2 linked regions of the Haloferula helveola genome follow. The protein of the gene in region 1 binds, or shares a complex with, the protein of each later gene. Links are inferred from orthologs where the notes say so. Each region holds a gene or a part of one and is shown in the gene's direction. Other genes may lie near its edges.

Region 1 (11,327 bases):
CTGCCTTGAGTTCCGAGGCCTTCGCCAGCTTGGTGTCGGAGAATACGGAGTTGCCGACGAAACCGACGCCGACAATCTCGCTGCGGGGAACCACTTCGTAAACGACCCGCACGCCATTGCCGACCGGCTCGGCCAGCACGCGGACGTCATCGACAAAACCGGACTCGTAGAGCGACTTGATGTCGCTGTCCACGGTATCGGTCATGTAGGTCGATCCGGCCCGCAACTGGATGTAGTTGCGGAGGCGCGCCTCATCCACCGCCGCGCGGTCTCCCTGATAGCGGAAATCGACAGCCGTCACGTTCTTGCCCTCAAAGTCCTGGGCCGAGGCCGGAGCCGTCGCGATGCCGAGGACAAATGCTGTTGCCAGAACCACTTTGCACGCCCTCTCGAGCATGCCCTTAATACCAGAGGACGATGAAAAATCCATGTGTCGCAGCGATGGCGTGGATCAAACCCGCCCCGCCCCCGATGCGTCAAGGACCATGTGGACGCCATCGGGCCGTCCCGCAGACCCCGCGGAACCCGCACCTTCGCTTTGACAAGCCGCTCCCGGACTCCTTAGGTTCCCGCCCCCGGCCGCGGGGGACCCCTTCCCCGCAACCCGGAAAACCCGCTCCGACCCGCCTTTCCATCCCATGAACATCACTGTCGAAAAGCAGCCGAACTGCACCGCAACGCTTCGAGTGGAAGTGCCCTCCGACGCGGTCAAATCCGAGCGCGACCGGATCGTCGCCGCCTACGCCTCGCAGGCCCGGATCCAGGGTTTCCGCCCCGGCAAGGCCCCCCGGAAGGTCATTGAGAAGCGTTTCGGTCAGGAGATCTCTGGCGAACTTGAGGAACGCCTCGCCCGCAAGGCCTTCGACGAGGCTCTCGAAAAGGAGCAACTCAAGGTGCTCAACTTCGGCCAGCCGTCGTCATTCAGCGAGACTTCCGACGGCTCGGTGACCTTTGAGTCGCTCCTGACTCTCGCTCCCGACTTTTCCCTGCCCGACTACAAGGGCGTCACGGTCGCGGCTCCCTCGGCCGAGATCACCGATGAGGAGGTCGACCAGAACCTCGAGTCCCTCCGCGAGCGCTTCGCCGACTACTCGGACATCGAAGGCCGCGGCGCCGAAATGGGTGATCTCGCGGTGATCGACTACACCACTACCCTCGACGGCACTCCACTTGAGGAAGCGGTCGGCAAGCCCGTTGGCCATCTGTCGGGCCGCGAAGGCTTCTGGCTGAAGATCGACGAGCAATCTTTCCTTCCGGGCTTTGCGGCCCAACTGGTCGGACTGAATCCCGGAGACGAGAAGTCCGCGACGGTCACCATTCCCGACGATTTCCCCGTTGCCGATCTGCGTGGCAAGGATGTGGTGGTGGAACTCACCCTGAAGGAACTGAAGCAGGTCGAACTGCCGGAAGTCGACGACGCCTTCGTCGAGAAAATCGGCGGCGGCAAGACCGTGGCGGAACTCCGCGAACTTCTCGGCAAACAACTCGAGGCGGAAAAGAAGCGCAAGATCGATGACTCGAAGGTCAATCAGATCGTCGAGTACTTCAACGGCCTCGTGGACTTCGAACTCCCCGAGGAACTGCTCCGTCACGAAACGCAGAGCCAGGCCGACTCGCTCGTCAAACGCGGCGTCCAGTCGGGCATGAGCGAGGATGACATCTCCGCCCAGCAGGAGGAGATCTTCGCGACCGCCGGCATGCAGGCACGCACCAACCTGAAGACCAACTTCATTCTCCAGGAGATCGCCCGGGTCGAGAACATCAGCGTCACCGACCAGGAGCTCGTCGGCCACATCGCCCAGATCGCCCAGTCGCGGCAGGAGAACCCGAAGAAGTTCATCAAGCAGTTGCAGCGCGAGGGACGCATCCCCGGCATCCGCAACTCGATGCTGGTGGGCAAGGCGATTGACTTCGTGCTGGAGCACGCCACCGTCGAGGAAACCTCCGCCGCGCCGGAGGAGACTTCCGAATGACCATGAGTGATTTCCCCGCTTCCCTGCCCCAGGCAGCCGGCCCGAAGAACAACTACTACGTTCCTGTCGTCATCGAGCAGGACGGCCGCGGCGAGCGGTCGTTCGACATCTACTCGCGCCTGCTCAAGGACCGGATCATCTTCATCGGCACGCCGATCGACGACTTCGTCGCCAACTCGGTGATCGCCCAGCTGCTTTTCCTGCAGATGCAGGATCCGAAGAAGGACATCCACATCTACATCAACTCGCCGGGTGGTTCGGTAACGGCCGGACTTGCGATGTATGACACGATGCAGTTCGTCACCTGCGACGTGAATACCTACTGCATCGGGATCGCCGCCTCGATGGGCTCCGTGCTTCTGACCGCCGGAACCAAGGGCAAGCGCTTCTGCCTGCCGAACTCGCACGTGATGATCCACCAGGTCTCCGGTGGTGCCCAAGGTACGGCCTCGGACGTCGAGCGGACCATCGGCTTCATGTTCAACCTCAAGAAGCGCCTCAACGGGATCCTCGCCCACCACTCCGGCCGCACGGTCGAGGAGGTCGAGCGCGACTCCGACCGCGACAACTACATGACCGGTGAGGAGGCCGTGGCCTACGGCTTGGTCGACAAGGTCCTGGAGAGCCGCAAGGAGCTCCCCGACGCCGTCAAGGACGCGGTCGAGGAGTCGGATGACGGAAAAAAGAACGACGACTGACCAAAGTTCCGCTATTCTTTCAGGGTGTCGTGGGCGTCACGCCTCCGGCACCCTTTCTTATTCCCAACCCGATCATCGATGGCACGAGCATCCAACCTCACGATGTGCTCCTTCTGCGGAAAGAGTCACTCGGAAGTCAAAAAACTCATCGCAGGGCCCGGCGTCTACATCTGCAACGAGTGCGTCGAGGTGTGCTCCAACATCCTCGACAAGGAGCTCTCCGGCGGCGAAGGCCCGCCCAAGTCGCATGCTCCTGGACCGGCCAGCCGCCGCCTGCTGCCGCCCGCCGAACTGCGGCGCCGCCTCGACGAATTCGTGGTCGGTCAGGAACAGGCCAAGAAGGTTCTGTCGGTAGCTGTCTACAACCACTACCAGCGGCTCCGGCAAGGTGACGCTCTGGACGAAGGCGAATTCGCCGATGTCGAGATCGAGAAGTCGAACGTCCTCCTCCTCGGACCGACCGGGTCGGGCAAGACCCTTTTGGCCCGCACCCTCGCACGTTTGCTCGACGTGCCCTTCTGCATCGTCGATGCGACGACTCTTACGGAAGCCGGCTACGTTGGCGAGGATGTCGAGAACATCATTCTGCGTCTGCTCCAAGCGGCCGACTTCGATGTCGAGCGAGCCGAACAGGGCATCATCTACGTCGACGAGATCGACAAGATCGGCCGCAAGACGGACAACGTTTCGATCACCCGCGACGTCTCGGGCGAAGGGGTCCAGCAGGCGCTTCTCAAGATTCTTGAGGGCACGATCTGCAACGTGCCGCCCCAGGGTGGCCGCAAGCACCCGCAGCAAGAGTACATTCAGATCAACACCGAGAAGATCCTCTTCGTCTGCGGTGGCGCGTTTGTCGGCTTGCCCGACATCATCCAGCGACGCCTCGGACGCAGCGCTCTCGGTTTCCACGGGATCCAGGGCAAGGAGGACGGCGAGTCCCCCGACGCGCTCGATCAGGTCCAACCGGAGGACCTCCTTCACTTCGGCCTGATCCCGGAGTTCATCGGACGACTTCCCGTGATCTCGTCGCTCCGCCAGCTGACCGAGGAGGAACTCGTAACGATTCTGACCGAGCCGAAGAACGCCTTGGTCAAACAGTACTCGAAGCAACTCGCGCTGCTCGACGTGAAGCTCAAGGTCACGAAGGACGCTCTCCGCGCCCTTGCCGAGGAAGCGGTGCGCCGAGGAACCGGTGCCCGTGCCCTGCGCTCGATCTTCGAACGCCTGATGCTCGACCTGATGTACGAACTGCCGTCCCGCGACGATGTCGAATCTGTGACGATCAACCGTGCGGTGGTGACCGGAGAACGGCCACCTGTGATCCGCAAGCGCCGCACCGACAAGGACGCCGCCTGACGACCCGGGCCCGACAGACTTACTTCGCGGCGGTGAACTCGATCACCCGGACCGCCTTGGCCGGGAGCTTGATGCTCAATGCGTCGCCGTATCGGACCGCTTCGGGCAGGCCGTCCGTATCGCCCGCCAACGGCGATGTCACGCGGTAGCCGAAATCCTTGGTGCCCGCGGGCAACCCGAACCCACGGTCGAGCACCACGCTGTAGGTCTGTGGCTTGTCGGACGGATTATGGACCGATAGGTAGCCGCTTTCGCCGACCCAGCCGGTGTAGCCATACGCCTCGCCCTTTGCCGGATCGCCTCCGTGCATCCGTGAACGTTCGAAATTCGGGAACACCTCTTCCACCCACTTCATCGCCTCGGCGAGCACCTCCCAGTCGCTTTCGCTCAGCTGGAAGGTCTTCAGGTAGAGCTCCACGAATCCCGTACCCCGGGAAAGGTTCATGTAGAGATAGCGACGGAAGACATCGGGCTCCTCGCCGGTGGAGGTCTTCTTCGGCTCGTGGTTGAAGATCGAGTGGAGGGGAAACTGGGTGTTGTCACGTTCGGCTGACGCGAGCTGGTAGTAGCGTGCATCACGATAGACGAGCTCGCCGGTGCGATCGGCTCCCCCGGCCGCGTCTCCGGCATTGATCATCCACACCGCATCGATGTGCTGCAGCCACCACGAGCTGAGGAAGGCCCCGTTGGAGATCACGATGTAAACGTCGGGATTCGCCTCCGCCATCTTGGCAAAGATGGCCATCAACCGTTCCGACCCCAGACTCAGGTAGCGCTCCTTGGCTTCGTCGTGCTTCTTGTCGTTGAGTTCAGGTTCCGACCCCTTGAAGCCTTCGACCTTGAAGGTCCGTTGATTCAGGTGGCCGAACACCCCATCGAGTTTGAAGTAGGAAACCCCGTCCCCGGCCAGAGCCACCATCCGCTCTTCCAGAGCCTTCATATAGTCTTCCCCGGTCATCGACATCCACGGATCCAGCGACTCCCAACCGGCCTCCCTCATCTTGCCGATCGCCCCTTGGGCACCGAAGAGGCAGCCCGGGCTCAGCCAGAGTCCCAACCGGGAATCGGCGGCCCGTGTGGCAGCGAACGAGCGGGCGAAGTCCTTGTCGAATTTCCCATTCACCGGCCACACACCCGACTTCGTCCAATCGGCACCGGTGTCCTGCCAACCATCATCGATCACATAGGCCCTCAGCGGATGAACGCCTCGGTCGATCACCAACTCCTCGTGGACCTTGGCGACACTCGCAGCGAACTTCTTCGCGTCCACGCCGCGGCTGTAGTCGAACCAGGAATTGTACTGCGTTTGTAGTCGAAGCGGACGTGCCCGGGTCGCGTCGATGTAGTCGAAAAACGCATCCTTCAGAAAGTCCGCCCGGTCGGCCACGCCCCAGACGGCAGGATGGGATTTGAGAACCTGGCCTTTAACGAGCGGGCGATCCGTGAGATAGCGGCACTTGATACCCGCCCCTTCAGACGTGTTCCGCGCGGCCGGAAACTCTACACCCCACCAGGTCGCCGAAGGCTCCGCATAGACCGGCTGCCCGAGCGGAGGCCGCCACTTCGACGGGCCGCGTGCCGTAAACTCATCCGCGTGATAAGGTTCGAACGCACCCGGCAACCGGATCTCCTCGACCGCGATTTCCCGAACCACGACATCTTCCTTTGCATGGATGGAGATCTCCTTTCGCATCCACGGCTTCTCTCCCTCCAGCCAGTAGCGAACCTGAAGATCCACCGGCAAGTCCGAACCCGAGAGCTTTGCGAGCACCTCTTTCCGACCTTCCGCCTTCGAGGAAACGAGCGATTCGACCTCGAAATCACCGGCCGTCAATCGGCGCTCCTTCCCGCTTCCGTCCGTGAGCGAGATTGCGAACTCGTCGCCTCCCGACTTCGTGTCCACTCCGAGGATTCGGTTGCCGAGAAGCTTCGTCCCGAGGGTGCCATCCGTAACGACGACTTCCCGTGACAGGAACCGGTTGCCCAGCACCACAGCCTCGTCGCCCAAAGCAACAGGCGCGCACGCGGTCACCAACAAGGCCCACCCCACCATCGTTCCTTTGACGGACTTCGAGCCTACTTTTAGAGCACAGCCGGTGGGACGGGGTGACAGCATCATTCTTGGGTTGGGTAGCGAATCAGACATGGGACGAAGCCCCGTCTAAACTCCCCAAAGGAGGTTCTTCTGTCACGAAACAGGTCGAAAAGCGCCCATATGAGCCAATTTTCAGCACGGAGGCTCCACACAAATCTTCGGGCAAATCACAGCCTCCCCTTCCCTTGCCCACTTCCTCAAGCCATTGGAAAACCTGGAACCGATTGTAAGTTCGCATCTCTCCCGGGCCGTGCTAGGAAGCTCGGCGACATGGACGTTTGGCACTATCTCGACAAAAGCAACCAGACCAAGCAGATCGTGGAAGAGGAGCTTCTTCCCTTGGTCAATTCCGGTGAAATCACTCCGCAGACGAATGTCTGGAAGACCGGTATGGCAAACTGGCAGCCGGCCGGAACGGTGCTGCCGCAGATCTTCGCCGACGTGCCAAGCAATCCTCCACCCATGCCCGCCGGCACCCCGCCGCCAGGCCAGCGAAGCCATGAGGTCGACTACGAATTGTTCGGAGACGACATGCAGATCGTCGAGGTCGAGCTGGATCCCGGCGAGACCGTCATCGCGGAAGCCGGTGCGATGAACTATCTTGAGGAGGACATCACCTTCGAAGCGAAAATGGGCGACGGTTCGGAGCCCAACCAAGGCATGATGGGCAAGCTGCTCTCGGTCGGAAAACGCGCGCTCACGGGCGAGTCGATCTTCATGACCCACTTCACGCACCATGGCTCCTCAGGCAAGCGGCGGGCAGCGTTCGCTGCACCCTATCCCGGGAAGATCATTCCCATGAACCTCGCCACAATGGGCGGTGGCGTCACCTGCCAGAAAGACGCGTTCCTTTGCGCGGCTTACGGCACCAAAGTCAGCATCGCGTTCAACCGCAAGCTCGGCGCCGGCTTCTTCGGGGGCGAGGGCTTCATCCTGCAGCGCCTCACCGGCGACGGCATGTGCTTCATCCACGCCGGCGGCACCATCATCAAACGGGAGCTCAAGGGCGAGACACTGCGGGTCGATACCGGCTGCCTGGTCGCGTTCACCGACGGCGTCCAGTACGACATCCAGCGCGCCGGCAACCTCAAGAGCATGTTCTTCGGGGGCGAAGGCCTGTTCCTCGCGACCTTGCGCGGACACGGCACGGTATGGCTTCAGAGCCTGCCGTTCTCCCGGCTCGCCGACCGCGTGCTGCAGAACGTCGGCAGCGGCGGCAAGGGCGAAGGCTCGGTCCTCGGAGGACTCGGAAATCTTCTCGACGGCGACTGATCAGGCCATCCCCGGAGGCGGAGGTGGCGTTCCCGCCGCCTCTCGCCCCTTGGCCAGCTTCCTCACGATCAGGACGAAGCAGCCGACCCCGACGACCAGCAGCGGGATTCCGATCATCGGACGGAACGCGATCCAGCTGATCGCGATCACCACGAAGCTGATCCCGAGCGAAAGCAACAGCGAGACCGCCGCACCTGCGGCTCCTACCAGCGAGCCGACGAACGGGATCACATCGGCAAGCACGGAGAGCGGCTTCAGCAGCATCGTGAAGCCGATGAACATCGCGAACACGCCCACGCCCCGGAGGATCCAGCGAAGCATCTTCGCCTTCGCCTCTTCCCCTTCGACCACCTGCTCGGCCGTGAGCAACCCGGGATAGAGGAGAAACTTGGTCTTCCCGTTCTTTGCGGTGTATTTGTCAAAGGAGTCACCCTTCTGGACGGCCATCACGCTCACATCATCCGGTCGGGTGATCCGGAAGGTCACGCGTTCATCCCCGACTTTCGGTTGCGACGGGACTCCCGTGTAGAACACGCCGTCCTCGATGCTCCCCGTCGTCGCGAAATCGTCGGGCAACTCGCTGAGGGTGTAGCGTTCGGACCAGTCCATCTGGGAAATGAGGCCGGAAGGCAGCATGAACGCTCCAAGCGTCACGTTCTCGGCCTGCGACGAACCGCTCGGAAACTTCTGCTTCCCGGTGTTGTCGTGACCCTTCTCCTTGAACCCGGAGGAATTGACCGGCCCGTCCACCCACTCTTTGCGGTAGCTGTAGGTCGTCACCGTCTCCTCGCCTCCACCGAGCTTCTTCTTGGTCTCGGTGTCCTTCTCCTCCACCCACTGGTAGATCTCGGACTCCCATGAGAGCCGCACCGCGGTTTCCTCGATCCCGAAGTCCATGTTGCCGACCACATCGTCCGTCATCGCCGGACCGTTGAGATGCACCAGCTTTCCCTCGTTCCCGGGACTCACTTCGGCGTTTGGAACCGTGATGACCTCTCGACCGATCTCATTGTTAGCCTGGATGTCACGGACCGCATTGCGCTCGTTCCACACCATGAGGATCAACGAGACGATGATGAGCACGATCCCGAACAGGATGCCCTTGATCGAATCCCCGATCCGCCCGAACCAGCTGGTGCTTGTGACTTCGGTTACTGCCATAGAAGCAAACCTAGGTTGCGACCGCTTCCGCGACCAAGCCCCAAGTTGGATCACCCCTCAAAGCAGATGCTCGCGGCACTTCTGCCGACCATCCGAGGCCCTGAAAAACCAAACGCGCCGGCAGATGCCGGCGCGCTGGTAGAGACTTGTTGTTTGGATCGAGTGTCAGGCCGGGGCACCGACGACGGTTCCGGGAAGCGGTCCGTCGTCGTCCTCTTCCTCGCTGCCGGATGACGTCGCCTTCTTGTGCTTCGGCTCCTCGTCCGGGAGCGACGGCGGCTTCGGCGAGTTCGGCGGATCCTTCATCTCGCCGTACTTGATCAGGTCTTCGATGTGGTGGGCATCGAGCGTTTCGAATTCGAGCAGCGCCTCGGCGATCAACTCCAGCTTGTCGCGCTTCTCGAGAATGATGCGCTTGGCCTCGGTATATGCCCGGTCGATGACCCGCTTGATCTCGGCATCGATCTTCTGAGCGGTCGCTTCGGAGTAGTTCCGCTGCTGCGAAATGTCGCGGGCGAGGAAGACCTCACCACCCTGACCGGCACCGTACTCGACCATACCGAGATCCTCACTCATGCCCCACTCGCAGACCATTTGGCGGGCGAGATGGGTCGCTTGGCGGATATCGCCGGAAGCACCGCTGGTCACATCACCGAAGATGATCTCTTCCGCGACGCGGCCACCCATGGTGACGATCAGTTGTTCGACGCCCTGGCGTTTGTGGAAGTGGTACTTGTCCTCCTTCGGCAGGTGGAAGGCTGCACCCAGATACGGGCCGCGCGGAATGATGGTCACCTTGTGGAGCGGGTCGACGTGCTCAAGCGTCGCGAGCAGCAGCGCGTGGCCCGCCTCGTGGTAGGCGGTGGTCTTCTTCTCCTCCTCGCTGAGCGCCAGGCTGCGGCGCTCGCGACCCCAGCGGACCTTGTCGCGGGCTTCCTCGAGTTCGGCGAGAGTGACCGCCTTCATGCCCTTACGGGCGGCGAGAAGCGCGGACTCGTTGATCAGGTTGGCCAACTCGGCACCGGAGAATCCCGGGGTGCCACGGGCGATCACGCTGAGCTCGGTTCCCGGAGCCAGTTTGATCTTCTTCGAGTGAACGGTGAGAATCTGCTCGCGGCCCTTCACGTCGGGAAGCGAAACGGTGACCTGCCGGTCGAAACGGCCGGGACGGAGCAGTGCCGGGTCGAGAACATCCGGACGGTTGGTCGCCGCGATGATGATCACACCTTCCTGCGTATCGAAGCCGTCCATCTCGACCAGCAACTGGTTGAGTGTCTGCTCGCGCTCGTCGTGACCGCCGCCAAGACCGTGGCCACGATGGCGACCGACGGCGTCGATCTCATCGATGAAGATCAGGCAGGGCGCGTGCTTCTTGCCCTGCTCGAACATGTCGCGGACGCGGGAGGCGCCGACGCCGACAAACATTTCGACGAAGTCGGAACCAGAGATTGAGAAGAAGGGAACATCCGCTTCGCCGGCAATCGCGCGGGCAAGAAGCGTCTTGCCGGTGCCGGGAGGACCGACCATCAGCACGCCCTTCGGAATCGATCCACCGAGCTTCTGGAACTTCCGCGGATCGCGGAGGAAATCGACGATCTCCCACAGTTCTTCCTTCGCTTCCTGAATCCCCGCAACGTCCTTGAAGGTCACTTTGTTGTGGTCGCGCGTCAGCATGCGGGCCTTCGATTTACCGAAGGACATCGCGCCTCGACCCGCCGCCTTCATCTGCTGGCGGAAGAGGAAGAAGAGAAGCAGCACGATCAGCAGGACCGGCAAGAAGGTCAGCAGGATCTTGCCGAAGATGTCGGCATTCTTGATGTAGAGCGCGTTGCCCTCCTTGAGGATGCGGTTGAGCTCCTCGCCCTGCACCACCATCGAGGTGTCGACGATGAACTGGCTCAGCTCTTTCGGATCAATATCCGCCACGGCCGGCAGCGGAGGAGCCTCGCGGAACTTACCGGCAAGGAGTGCGTCGCTCTCGGTGGTGTAGAGGGTCAGCTCGTCGGTGTCGGTCACCACGAGACCGCGCGCCATCATCCGGCGGAAATCGGTGGGCGTCAGGCTTTTGCCATCGAGATCCTCGGGAAGCGTCTCGACCGTGGAGCGCTGCGGCAGGTGGTCGCCGAGGGTGTCGAAGACGTCCTGCTCCTGCTGCGTCCGGCGGCTGAAGCTCACGAGGAAGTCATTGGTCGGCGCGTCGTCCGCGACCGGGTCGGGATCCGGGCGCAACCAGCCGATGATCTTGGCATCGAAACTTCCCTGATCCGTCTCAACCTTGAGGCGGTACTTCGGATTTGAGGTTTCGGTAATCACCAACCCCTGATCCCATTTTTCACGGAATTCGTTGTAATTGAGCGAGTTGGACTTCGGCGACATGCCGTCCTTGAAAAACGCGATTCCGAGAATCATCAGCGCGGCGCCGAGGAAAATGGCAAGACGCCAGTTGAACCCGGGTGGCTCGTTTTGGCCGCGTTGACCGCGAGGATCCTGCGGAGGACGGGATTGGGGCGATTCGGACATGATGGATGTGACAGGCGCCCCGTTTCGGGTCGCGGCAGAATTCTAGCACGCAACACGCCAAGGGGCAAAGGCGGGGGAGCCTAGCCCCGGCCCGGGGAAAGGAAACCCCATTTTTTCCGGCCGTTCTTGCCCTCGAGAATCGCATCGGGGAGCATCCGCCCGATGGCAGAACCGCCCGCCCGGAACCCCGAAACGTCCCGCCCGAAACGGCGGCAACGCCGGGATTGGCTGCCACCCCGGGCACGGGGCGCG
Region 2 (11,439 bases), 3.7 Mb from region 1 along the record:
TGCTCACGTTGCCACGATCACAAATATGACCCGATCACGATGCGGGACTACTATGGCATGCTCGGCTTCTTCAATTCCATCGCCGAGAACGGGCTCTACTCGCACGCCGCGGTAACGCCGTCGCCGTCGCTGCTGCTTCCCACGGAGGCGCAGGAGACGGCGCTGACTGCGGCCCGGACCAGGCTCGCGGAACTGGAGCAGGCCACCGAGTCCATTGCCAAGTCCCGCGAGCAGGCGTTCGCGGACTGGCTGGTGTTGCCCGCGAAGGAACCGGTCCTGCCTGATCTCGTCGGTCACTTTCCCTTCGATGTCGGAAACGACAACGAGCTGCCGAATGTCGCGCCCGGAGCCAAACAGCACGCCAAGCGCAACGGTCTCCCCGGTGCCGAGGGAGCGAAGGGCGGGGCGGTCGCGCTCAATGGCGACGTCGGCATCGTGATTCCCGGGTTTCACAAGGTCGACCGCTGGGATGCAGTGACCCATTCGATGTGGATCTACGACGGCGAGCGCAATGAGTCGCCGGTTGTGGTTTTGCAGAGAACTTACGGTACGGATGTCGGTTACAACGGCTACGACCTGATGCTGGAGAACGGCCACCTGTCGGCACGCTGGTTCCGGGTGTGGCCGGGTAACGCGGTTGGTATCCGGACGAAAACCGCGATCCCGGCGAAGCAATGGACCCAAGTGACTTGGACCTACGATGGATCCAGTAGCGCGGACGGGATCCGGATCTACATCGACGGCAGCGAGGTCGAGACGGAGTTGCTGGCGGACGGTCCGATGAAGAAGAAGGTCGGGATCGGGACCTACGGTCGCGGCGACTACACGATCGGCTCCCGCTTCCGGGATCTGGGTTTTGCCGGTGGCAGGGTGGACGACTTCCAAGTGTTTTCGCGCGCATTGAGTCCGGTTGAGGTGGCGGATCTCCACAACGGCAGCAGTCTCGCCTCAGCGCTCGCCGCGGGGAGAGCGGATGAGCTGCGGGACTACTACCTCACGGCGGTGGATGCCGAATTCCGGTCCCACCTTGGCGCCTTGCGCGAGGCACGGAAGGCCGTGGTGGATGCCGAGGAGGGGGTCGTGGAGGTGGCGGTGATGGAAGAGATCCGTCCGCCGAAGCCGACCTTCATTCTGGATCGCGGGGAATACGACGCGCCGACGGGAGACCCGGTGCCGCGGATCGTTCCGGATTTCCTGCCGCCGATGGACGACGAACTTCCGCGCGACCGGCTCGGGCTCGCGAGGTGGACGACCGACCCGAACCATCCGCTCACCGCACGGGTCTTCGTGAACCGGATGTGGAAGGAGTTCTTCGGGCGCGGAATCGTCAAAAGTATTGAGAACTTCGGCGTCCAGAGCGACCTGCCGTCGCATCCCGAGTTGCTCGACTGGCTGGCGCGCGACTTCGTCAGCAACGGCTGGGACGTGAAGCGCCTGTGTCAGCAGATCGTGCTCTCCTCGACCTACGGGCAATCGAGTCGAGCCAGCGCGGATGGACTCGAGAAGGACCCCGAAAATGTCTATCTCGCGAGAGGGCCTTCGCGGCGGCTTTCGGCGGAGATGATCCGGGACATGGCGCTGGCAGGGTCGGGTCTCCTGGAAGACACCCGCGGTGGGCCGCCCGTCTCTCCCTACCAGCCTGGAGGCGACCTTTGGCGCGAGTCCAACGGCATGAGCCCTCCGTTCCGCCAGAGCACCGGCAAGGCCCTGCATCGGCGGAGTCTCTACTCGGTCTGGAAGCGTACCGCGCCGCTGCCGAACATGATGGCCTTCGATGCGACGAGCCGCGAGGTGTGCACCGTCGACCGGGCCCAGACCAACACTCCGCTTCAGGCCTTGGTACTGCTCAACGACGTCCAGTTCGTCGAGGCGAGCCGCAAGCTGGCGGAGGAGGCATTGGCTGACGGAACCGTCGAGATCGATACCTTGATGCTGCGCTGGGCGGGTCGACCCCCGGACGACCAAGAGAAGGCCCTGCTCCAGGAACTCTACGACGAGCAGTTGGAGATCTTCAAAGCCGACCCCGAGGGTGCGAAGAAGCTCCTGAAGAGCGGCGAATCGCCAGCCGCGTCCGACGCCGATCCGGCCACACTCGCAGCCGCCACGGTCGTCGCCCAGGCCGTTCTCAATCTCGATGCCACCATTTGGAAACGATGAATGCTTCCCCGGATATCGACGACTTTCTCGGCATGACCCGCCGCCACTTCTTCAAGAAGAGTGCGGCGGGAATCGGCGGAGCGGCGCTGGCCTCGATGCTTCCCGGCAGGGGCGACCTGCTCGCGCCGGATTTCCCGGCGAAGGCGAAGCGGGTCATTTTCCTGTGCCAATCGGGAGGGCCGTCGCATCTCGACCTGTTCGATGACAAGCCGCTGCTGCGCGAAATGAACGGGCAACAGCTCCCGGAGCACGTGCGTGCCGGTCAGCGGCTGACGGGAATGTCCGCCAACCAGTCATCGATCCCGCTGGCCGGGTCGCAGTTCAAGTTCGCGCGTCATGGCCAGAGCGGTGCGGAGCTCAGCGAACTCCTTCCCCACACGGCGTCGGTCGCGGACGAGATCTGCTTCATCAAGTCGATGTACACCGAGGCGATCAATCATGACCCGGCGATCACCTTCCTGCAGACCGGGTCGCAGTTGTCCGGACGACCATCAATGGGTGCGTGGCTGTCCTACGGTCTCGGCTCGCTGAACAACAACCTGCCGTCGTTCATCGTGCTCGTATCGGCGGGGCAGGGGGGGCAGCCGCTGTATTCTCGGCTCTGGGGTTCCGGGTTCCTCGATTCCCGCTTTCAAGGCGTGCGTTTCCGTTCGGGAAAAGAACCGGTGCTGTATCTGACCAATCCCGAAGGGGTCTCGGCGGCCGGCCGGCGCGGCATGCTCGACAAGCTCGCGACGCTCAACCGGCACCAGTTCGACAAGGAACTGGATCCGGAGATCGAGTCGCGGATCGCCCAGTACGAGATGGCCTTCCGCATGCAGACCAGCGTGCCCGAGGTGACCGATCTGTCCGATGAGCCGGACTCGACTTTCGAACTCTACGGCAAGGACAGTCGCAAGCCCGGGACCTTCGCCGCCAACTGCCTGCAGGCGCGACGGCTTGCCGAGCGGGGTGTCAGGTTCATCCAACTCTATCACCAAGGCTGGGACCAGCATGGCAACCTGCCTGGAGGGATCCGTGGGCAGTGTGCGGAGACCGATCAGGCCTCCGCGGCCCTGATCAAAGATCTGAAGCAGCGCGGCATGCTCGATGAGACCCTTGTGATCTGGGGCGGCGAGTTCGGACGGACTTCCTATTCGCAAGGGGCCCTGACCAAGACGACGTACGGTCGCGACCACCATCCGCGCTGTTACACGATGTGGATGGCGGGCGGAGGAGCGAAGCCGGGTGTCACCCATGGCAAGACCGACGACTACGGCTACAACATCGTGGATGCTGCGGGGAACGTGATCCATCCGACCAAGCACCATGTCCACCCCGACGCCGTCCACATCCACGACCTGCAGGCAACGATCCTCCACCTGATGGGCATCGATCACCGGCATCTGAACTTCAAGTATCAGGGCCGCCGGTTCCGGCTGACGGACGTCCACGGGCATGTCGTGAAGCCGCTCTTGGCCTGAGCGGATCCGGAGGACGCGGAATCCGCTGGTTTCGGCGCGGGGACCTTGGCTACCCTGCCGGAATCGTCGGTTTATCCCCCACTTGGGTAATGGGCTGACGCGCGCCCCGGAACCTATCCTCCCGTCATGATGAAGCGGCTACTATCCGTTCTTGCGGTCTTCGCATGGGCAGGGATTGCGTCGGCGGAAGGCGAGAACCCGACCTTGTGGATTATCGGTGACTCCACCGTGCGCAACTCGACGCCCGGTCAGATGGGGTGGGGGGACTGTCTGGGCGAGCATTTTGACAAGTCCGGGATCGAGGTGGTGAACCGGGCGATCGGCGGTCGTTCGAGCCGCACCTTCCGGACCGAAGGTCGCTGGGACGCTGTGATGGCGAATCTTCGGGAAGGGGACTACGTGCTGATGCAGTTCGGTCACAATGACGGCGGCGAGATGTTTGCCGGCGACCGACCGCGCGCGTCGATCAAGGGCAACGGCGAGGAAATGGAGACCGGGACCGTCAAAGCGACCGGGAAAGAGGAGGTCGTCCGTTCGTACGGCTGGTATCTCCGCCGCTACGCCCGCGAGGCGAGGGAGCGTGGCGCCACGCCGGTCATTCTCTCGCTCATTCCGCGGAATATCTGGAAAGACGGCCGGATCACGCGCAACGGATCGGACTACGGTCTATGGGCCCGACAGGCAGCCTCGCAGGAGGATGTGGCCTTCATCGACTTCAATTCCCTGCTGGCGGACTCCTACGAGGACCTCGGGCCGGATGCCACTTCGGATCTCTTCTGCGGGACCGACCACACCCACACCGGCCCGGAAGGTGCCGCGTTCAACGCGGCAAAACTGGCTGCGGCGATCCGGGGTCTGGACGGGTGCCCGCTGGCGAGTCACCTGAAGCCGGTGGATCTCTGGATGCCGTCCGTTTTCTCCGACCACATGGTCCTCCAGCGCGATCTTGATATCCCCGTTTGGGGGACGGCGGAGCCGGGCGCGGAAGTGGAGGTCACGCTCGCCGGTGAGTCCCGGGTGGTGAGAGCCGGTCCGAAAGGCCGGTGGCGGCTCCGACTCCCTCCGCTAGAAGCCGGAGGTCCCTACCGGATGGTGGTCTCCTCGTCCGCCACACGGAGTTTTGAAGACGTGATGGTGGGCGAGGTCTGGCTGTGCTCAGGGCAGTCGAACATGGACTTCACGGTGGCACCCACCGAGAAGCGACCCTGGTCCGGAACCGCGAATTGGGAAAAGGAGGTCGCTGCGGCGGATTCTCCGGGGATCCGGATGTTCACCGCCGAGTGGGCGCTGCACGAATCGCCGCAGGCTGATGTCGCGGGTGAATGGAAGGTCTGCTCGCCGCAGGCGGTCGGTGACTTCTCGGCGGTCGCTTATTTCTTCGGTCGCGATCTGCAGGACGCACTCGACGTGCCCGTGGGGCTGATTGCCTGCGCGTTCGGGGGAAGCACGGCGGAGGCTTGGATCAGCGATGAGAGTCTCAGGGCCCATCCACAGTTCGAGCCGCTGCTCAAGGCCTACCGGGCGAAGTGCCTGCAGTTTCGCGACGATCCGGAGGCGATGCGCCGCTATGGGGCCGATCTGGAGCGGTGGAGGAAGGCGGCCGATGATGCGAAGGCGGCGGGCCGTAAAGCACCGAAAGCGCCCAAGCACCCGGACCCGGTGCAGGACCAGCACAACCCCGCGGTCCTGTTCAACGGGATGATCGCTCCGATCGTTTCCTACGGGCTCCGCGGGGCGATCTGGTATCAGGGCGAGTCGAACGTCGGCACCCGTGAGATCTATGGTCAGTTGCAGAAAACCCTGATCCATGACTGGCGATCACGCTGGTCAATTGGCGACTTCCCGTTCTACTTCGTGCAGCTCGCGGGCTATCGCGAACCGAAGACATCGCCCGCCGAGAGCAGTCTGGCGCAGCTGCGGGAGGCACAGGCTGAAGCGCTTGAACTGCCGAATACCGGCATGGCGGTCGCGATCGACCTCGGTGAGAGCGCCGACATCCACCCGCGGAACAAGCAGGATGTCGGGCACCGCCTCGCCCGGCTTGCCATTTCGGAGACCTATGGTGTGTCAATGGTCGCCGGAGGCCCGGTCATGAAGGACGCGGTGGTTGCCGACGACGTGGTGCGGGTGAGATTTGATCGTGTCGCCGGGGGGCTGATGGCGAAGAGTGGCCCGCTTCGCGGTTTCGAGGTGGCCGGCGATGACGGCGAATTCGTCTGGGCCACCGCCGTGATCGAGGGTGAGTCGGTGCTGGTGTCCCATCCGGACATCTCGGATCCCGTGCACGTCCGCTACGCATGGGCGGATCACCCGCAGCAGGCGAATCTCTGCAATTCGGAGGGGCTCCCCGCCGCCCCGTTCCGAACCGGCCGGTGAGCGATCGGAAATCCGAAGAGCCCGAATCGCTCGCGGAGAGCGGAATTCTGGTGGTTTTTTGCCGGGGTGCGGGAAACGTTCGCGGGTTTCTCGGGCGCACCTCGGGGGAAGGCCCTAAAAACCCCGGGAAAGCCCGGAAATTCGGGGATCCGAAATGCTCCGAATTTTCTCAAAATAGGGCTTGTCAGCTAAGGTTCGATGGCTAGATTCGCCGCCCCCACAGCGCGGCCTGCCATCGCGAAGGCGAAGCGGACCGCTACGACAATCTCCTAAACTATCGGGTGCAGCACCGGAAAATTGGCTCCTGCGAGGGAATTTCTCGCCGGTGGTCGGTGCGCCCCAAACGCAACTACCCAAACCCCGCAGGAATCATATGCCGACCATCAACCAGCTTGTCCGCAAGGGACGTCACGTGCCGGTCGAGAAATCGAAGTCGCCGGCCATGGCCAACTGCCCGCAGCGTCGTGGCGTTTGCCTCCAGGTGATGACCCGCACGCCGAAGAAGCCGAACTCGGCTCTCCGCAAAGTCGCCAAGGTCCGCCTGACCAACGGTTACGAAGTCATCGCCTACATCGGGGGTGAGGGCCACAATCTCCAGGAACACTCCATCGTCCTGGTCCGTGGCGGCCGGGTGAAGGACCTTCCGGGTGTCCGCTACCACATCGTCCGTGGAGCGCTCGATACTCTCGGCGTCGACAAGCGTCGCCAGGGCCGTTCGAAGTACGGCGCCAAGCGTCCGAAGGGCGACAAGTAATCTCCCGAATCCCAACTGACCTTTTACCATGTCCCGCCGCAAGCGAGTCTTCCACAAGCCCGATCGTCGCGATTCCCGCTACGACAGCGCCCTCGTCGGTCACCTCATTTCGAAGGTGATGCGTGACGGCAAGCGTTCCCTTGCGGAGCGCATTGTCTATGCCGCCATCGACAAGGCCAACGAAGGTGTCGACACCGTCGACCCCCTCGAAGTCGTCACCCGCGCGATCGAGAACGCCAAGCCGCGCGTCGAGGTCAAGAGCCGCCGTGTCGGTGGCGCGACCTACCAGGTGCCGCTTGAAGTTGCCGCCGACCGTTCCGAGTCCCTCGCTCTGCGCTGGATCGTCGGTTACGCCCGCGGCCGCAAGGGTACCCCGATGCACGTCGCCCTCGCCAACGAGATCAAGGACGCCGCCAACAACCAGGGCAGCTCCGTCCGCAAGCGCGACGATGTCCACAAGATGGCCCAGGCCAACCGCGCCTTCGCCCACTTCCGCTGGTAATTTCCGACCCTGCTGACGTTTCCACGTTTTTCCTACGATGACCGCGACCGCCAACCATCCAGATCGACCGTTTCCGCTCGAGCGGACTCGGAACATCGGGATTGCGGCGCACATCGACGCCGGAAAAACGACGCTTACCGAGCGCATTCTCTTCTACACGGGGATGATCCACAAGATCGGCGAGGTGCACGACGGTGCCGCCACGACCGACTGGATGGAACAGGAGCGCGAACGCGGCATCACGATCACCTCCGCCGCCGTTACCGCCGAATGGTGGCAGCGCGGGGAAGAGGGGATCGTGAAGTCCTTCGAGGAGGAGAAACAGCGGATCAACATCATCGACACTCCCGGACACGTCGACTTCACGGCCGAGGTCGAGCGTTCGCTCCGGGTTCTTGACGGCGCCATCGTCGTCTTCTGCGGGGTGGCCGGAGTCCAGCCGCAGACCGAGACCGTCTGGCGCCAGGCGACGAAATACAAGGTTCCGCGCCTCGTCTTCGTCAACAAGATGGATCGCGTCGGCGCCGACTTCGAGTCGGTCGTCGAAGAGGTGAAGGACAAGCTCGGCGCCAACGCCGTGCGCATCCTCATCCCGATCGGTTCGGAAGAGGATCTCCGCGGCCAGATCGACGTGGTCAACCAGAAGGCCATCCTCTACGTTGACGACGCCACCTTCGGTTCGACCTACGAGATCAAGGATCTCGATGGTGACCTGAAGGCGACCGCGGAGCTCGCCTACTCCGAACTCGTCGAGACCGTGGCCGGTGTCGACGATGCCCTCGCCGAGAAGTTCCTGATGGAGGAGCCGATCAGCCGCGAGGATCTCAAGCTCGCCATCCGCCGTGCAACCATCGCCAACAAGCTGGTGCCGGTTGCAGGGGGTTCCGCCTTCAAGAACAAGGGCGTTCAGTATCTTCTCGATGCGGTCATCGACTATCTTCCGAGCCCGCTCGAGATTCCCTCCGCGGTCGGCATGAACCCCGACGACGAGGAAGAACACATCACCGTTCCGACCGACGACAACGGCAAGTTCTGCTCGCTGGCATTCAAGCTCTGGGCAGACAAGTTCGTCGGCAAACTCGTTTTCTTCCGCGTCTACTCCGGCGTCGTCCGCAAGGGTGATACCGTATATAACCCGCGGACCCGCAAGTCGGAGCGCGTCGGTCGTCTGATCCGCATCCAGTCCGACCAGCACACCGATATCGACGCCTGCTATGCCGGCGACATCGCGGCCATGGTCGGCGTCAAGAACGTCCAGACCGGCGATACGCTCGCCGCCACCGGATACGACGTCGTCCTCGAGCCCCCGACCTTCCCGGAACCGGTCATTTCGATGGCCGTCGAGCCGAAGACCAAGGCCGATCAGGAGAAGCTCGCCAACGCGCTGGTCCGCCTCTCCGAAGAGGATCCCACTTTCACCGTCAAGACCGACGAGGAGACCGGCCAGACCATCATTTCCGGGATGGGCGAGCTCCACCTCGAGATCATCGTCGACCGCCTCCGTCGCGAGTTCAAGGTCGAGGCCAACACCGGCGCCCCGCAGATCGCCTACCGCGAGACCATCACCGGTGAGGCCGATGGCGAAGGCAAGCTCGTCAAGCAGTCAGGTGGCCGCGGCCAGTATGGCCATGTCCGCCTCCACATGCGCCCGAACGAGAAGGGCAAGGGCCTCACGATCGAGAACAAGATCGTCGGCGGCGAGATTCCGAAGGATTTCCACAACGCCTGCTTCAAGGGAATCGGCGACGCGATGACCAACGGCATCGTCGCCGGCTACCCGGTGGTCGATGTCCACGTCGACCTCCTCGGTGGCTCGTTCCACGAGGTCGACTCCAACGAGAACGCTTTCACGATGGCCGCCATCTTCGCGATGCGCGACGGTTTCAAAAAGGCCTCACCCATCCTCCTCGAGCCGATCATGGGTGTCGAGGTCTCGACCCCGGACGACTACCAGGGCGACGTGATGGGCGACCTCAGCCGCCGCCGCGGCCAGATCGGCGAGATGGAGTCGAAAGGCAACGTCGCCGTCATTCACGCATCGGTTCCGCTCAAGGAAATGTTCGGCTACTCGACCGCCGTTCGGACGCTTTCCTCGGGCCGTGCCTCCTACTCGATGACCCCGTCGCACTTCGAGCAAGTGCCGCCGAACATCGTCGAAGAAATCATCAACGAACGCTGATTCACAGCCCCTCAAGTCAACCCAGCCACACCTTCCGACGCCATGGAAAACCAGAAGATCCGCATCCGCCTCCGGGCATTCGACCACCGTGCGATCGACCGCTCCGCCCTGGAGATCGTCGAGACCGCCAAACGCACCGGTGCCAAGGTGGCCGGCCCGATTCCGCTGCCGACCCGTATCGAGAAGTTCAGCGTCAACCGCTCGGTTCACGTCAACAAGAAGTCGGCCGAACAGTTCGAGATCCGCACCCACAAGCGCGTCCTCGATATCGTTGATCCGACCGCCCGCACGGTGGACGAGCTGAAGAAGCTCAACCTGCCCGCCGGTGTCGACATCGCCATCCGCATCTGAGCCGGGATCCCGAATCCCCAATTTCCTAAATCTCCAATTCTCTTTTAGCCATGTCTCTCGGACTTCTCGGAAAAAAACTGGGCATGACTCGTCTCTTCGACGAGGAGAGCCAGTCCATGATTCCCGTGACCGTTGTCGAGGTCGGCGGAAATACGATCCTGCAGACCAAGACCGTCGAATCCGACGGTTACACCGCCGTGCAGGTCGGTTTCGACGACCAGAAGGAACAACGGTCCAACAAGCCTCTTGTCGGTCACTTCAAGAAGCACGGTTCCGACCCCAAGTATCTCGTTCAGGAATTCCGCCTCGCCGACGGTGAGGAGATTCCCGAAGAGCACCCGGGTGCGGAACTGTTCTCGGCCGGCCAGTGGGTCGACGTGATCGGCACCACCAAAGGTCGCGGATTCCAAGGTGCGGTGCGCCGCTACGGATTCGGAGGTCTCAAGCAGACCCACGGTTCGATGATGCACCGCCGGACCGGTGCCGTCGGCGCCGGCTCGACTCCGGGCCGCATTTGGAAGAACCAGCAGATGCCCGGTCACATGGGCACCGACCGCCGCACAGTGCAGAGCCTGAAGGTCGTCGCCGTGCGTCCTGAGGACAACGTGATCCTCATCTCGGGCTCCGTGCCTGGCCACAAGGGCGCCTACGTGACCGTCCGCCCCGCCGTCAAGAAGCCCGCCACCGCCTGAGCGGGAACCTGAACCCAAACACCATTTCCGACCATGTCCGCGAAAGTATTCACTGCTGACGACGCCAAGGCCGCCAACATCACGCTGGCGGAGGAGGGCAAGGGCTCCCAGGCCGTGCACGATCTCGTCGTCGCCTACCGCGCCAACCGCCGCACCGGTTCCGCCAACACCAAGACCCGTGGCGAGGTGCGCGGCAACAACAAGAAGATTTACCGCCAGAAGGGCACGGGCAACGCCCGTCACGGCGACAAGCGCGCCCCGATCTTTGTCGGTGGTGGCACGGTCTTCGGACCCCGTCCCCGCGACTACTCGAAGAAGGTCACCAAGTCGACCCGCCGCCTCGCCTTGCGCCGCGTGCTGGCCGATGTGATCGCCGAAGGCAACCTCAAGGTGCTCCCGTCCTTCGCTGTCTCCGAGCCGAAGACCAAGGCGTTCGTCGCAGCGGTCAGCGCCGAGGCGGATCCGAAGAAGGTCCTCATCGTCGCCAAGAGCTTCGATGACAACACCTACCTTGCTGCCCGCAACGTCCAATGGGCGCAGTTGGTGACCGCCGACAGCGTCAACGTCGAGGAGCTGCTCCACGCTAACACGGTGCTCCTCGTCGAGGACGCTCTGGAAACCCTCGCGGCACGCACCGCCTAACCGCTTTCCGAAGCAACGAACCATGAAAGACCTTTATCAAGTCATCAAGAACGTCCGCGTCTCGGAAAAGGCCACGATGCTCAACGAGCTCAACAACGAGGTTGTCCTCGAAGTTGATCGCCGTGCGAACAAGCTCGAGATCAAGCGCGCCGTGGAATCGCTCCTCGGCAAGAAAGTCGTAGCTGTCCGCACCCTGAACCAAGCCGGCAAGTCCAAGCGTGAGCGTCGGGCCGATGCCGGACGCACCGCCCACTGGAAGAAGGCCATCGTCCGCCTCAAGGAGGGCGAAAACCTCGACCTCGTCTGATTTTTTCAACCCGCTT

What was found.
Region 2: the proteins of tig (region 1) and rpsG are in contact, whole or in part, in a crystal structure (PDB 3GTY), measured with the Thermotoga maritima proteins. The link is inferred for Haloferula helveola from one-to-one orthologs. Residues at the interface, in WP_004081061.1 of Thermotoga maritima: Glu122, Val124, Val129, Leu130, Tyr133, Glu188, Gly259, Ile262, Tyr263, Glu266, Ser270, Glu273, Gln274, Glu277, Arg308, Gln311, Ile312, Ser315, Tyr316, Glu325, Arg329, Arg336, Leu363, Phe366, Trp367, Arg373, Leu377, Arg381, Leu384, Glu387; in WP_004081843.1 of Thermotoga maritima: Lys34, Lys52, Lys55, Glu59, Arg62, Gln63, Glu66, Asn67, Lys69, Val71, Arg95, Ala109, Lys110, Lys111, Gly112, Arg113, Pro114, Glu117, Glu121, Ile124, Ala125, Tyr127, Asn128, Asn129, Thr130, Gly131, Lys135, Asp139, Arg142, Met143.

What each region holds. Positions count from the first base shown.
Region 1 is NZ_AP024702.1:4,429,457-4,440,783, reverse strand. What follows is about bases 1-2,805. They hold tig (trigger factor), read left to right. Parts: upstream 1-638; coding sequence 639-1,973; downstream 1,974-2,805. Other genes in these bases: clpX (ATP-dependent Clp protease ATP-binding subunit ClpX), read left to right, coding at 2,750-2,805; HAHE_RS16705 (ATP-dependent Clp protease proteolytic subunit), read left to right, coding at 1,976-2,671; bamA (outer membrane protein assembly factor BamA), read right to left, coding at 1-397. Also shown: more of clpX, read left to right, coding at 2,806-4,027; HAHE_RS16695 (hypothetical protein), read right to left, coding at 4,047-6,035; HAHE_RS16685 (TIGR00266 family protein), read left to right, coding at 6,585-7,394; HAHE_RS16680 (TMEM43 family protein), read right to left, coding at 7,395-8,555; ATP-dependent zinc metalloprotease FtsH, read right to left, coding at 8,721-11,075; HAHE_RS16670 (ATP-binding cassette domain-containing protein), read left to right, coding at 11,238-11,327. UniProt on the Bacillus subtilis protein: Involved in protein export. Acts as a chaperone by maintaining the newly synthesized protein in an open conformation. Functions as a peptidyl-prolyl cis-trans isomerase.
Region 2 is NZ_AP024702.1:737,832-749,270, reverse strand. Bases 5,599-8,515 are described here. They hold rpsG (30S ribosomal protein S7), read left to right. Parts: upstream 5,599-6,778; coding sequence 6,779-7,252; downstream 7,253-8,515. Other genes in these bases: fusA (elongation factor G), read left to right, coding at 7,290-8,515; rpsL (30S ribosomal protein S12), read left to right, coding at 6,370-6,750; HAHE_RS02560 (sialate O-acetylesterase), read left to right, coding at 5,599-5,996. In the rest of the region: HAHE_RS02570 (DUF1553 domain-containing protein), read left to right, coding at 1-2,157; HAHE_RS02565 (DUF1501 domain-containing protein), read left to right, coding at 2,154-3,620; more of HAHE_RS02560, read left to right, coding at 3,747-5,598; more of fusA, read left to right, coding at 8,516-9,431; rpsJ (30S ribosomal protein S10), read left to right, coding at 9,474-9,782; rplC (50S ribosomal protein L3), read left to right, coding at 9,833-10,474; rplD (50S ribosomal protein L4), read left to right, coding at 10,508-11,116; rplW (50S ribosomal protein L23), read left to right, coding at 11,139-11,423.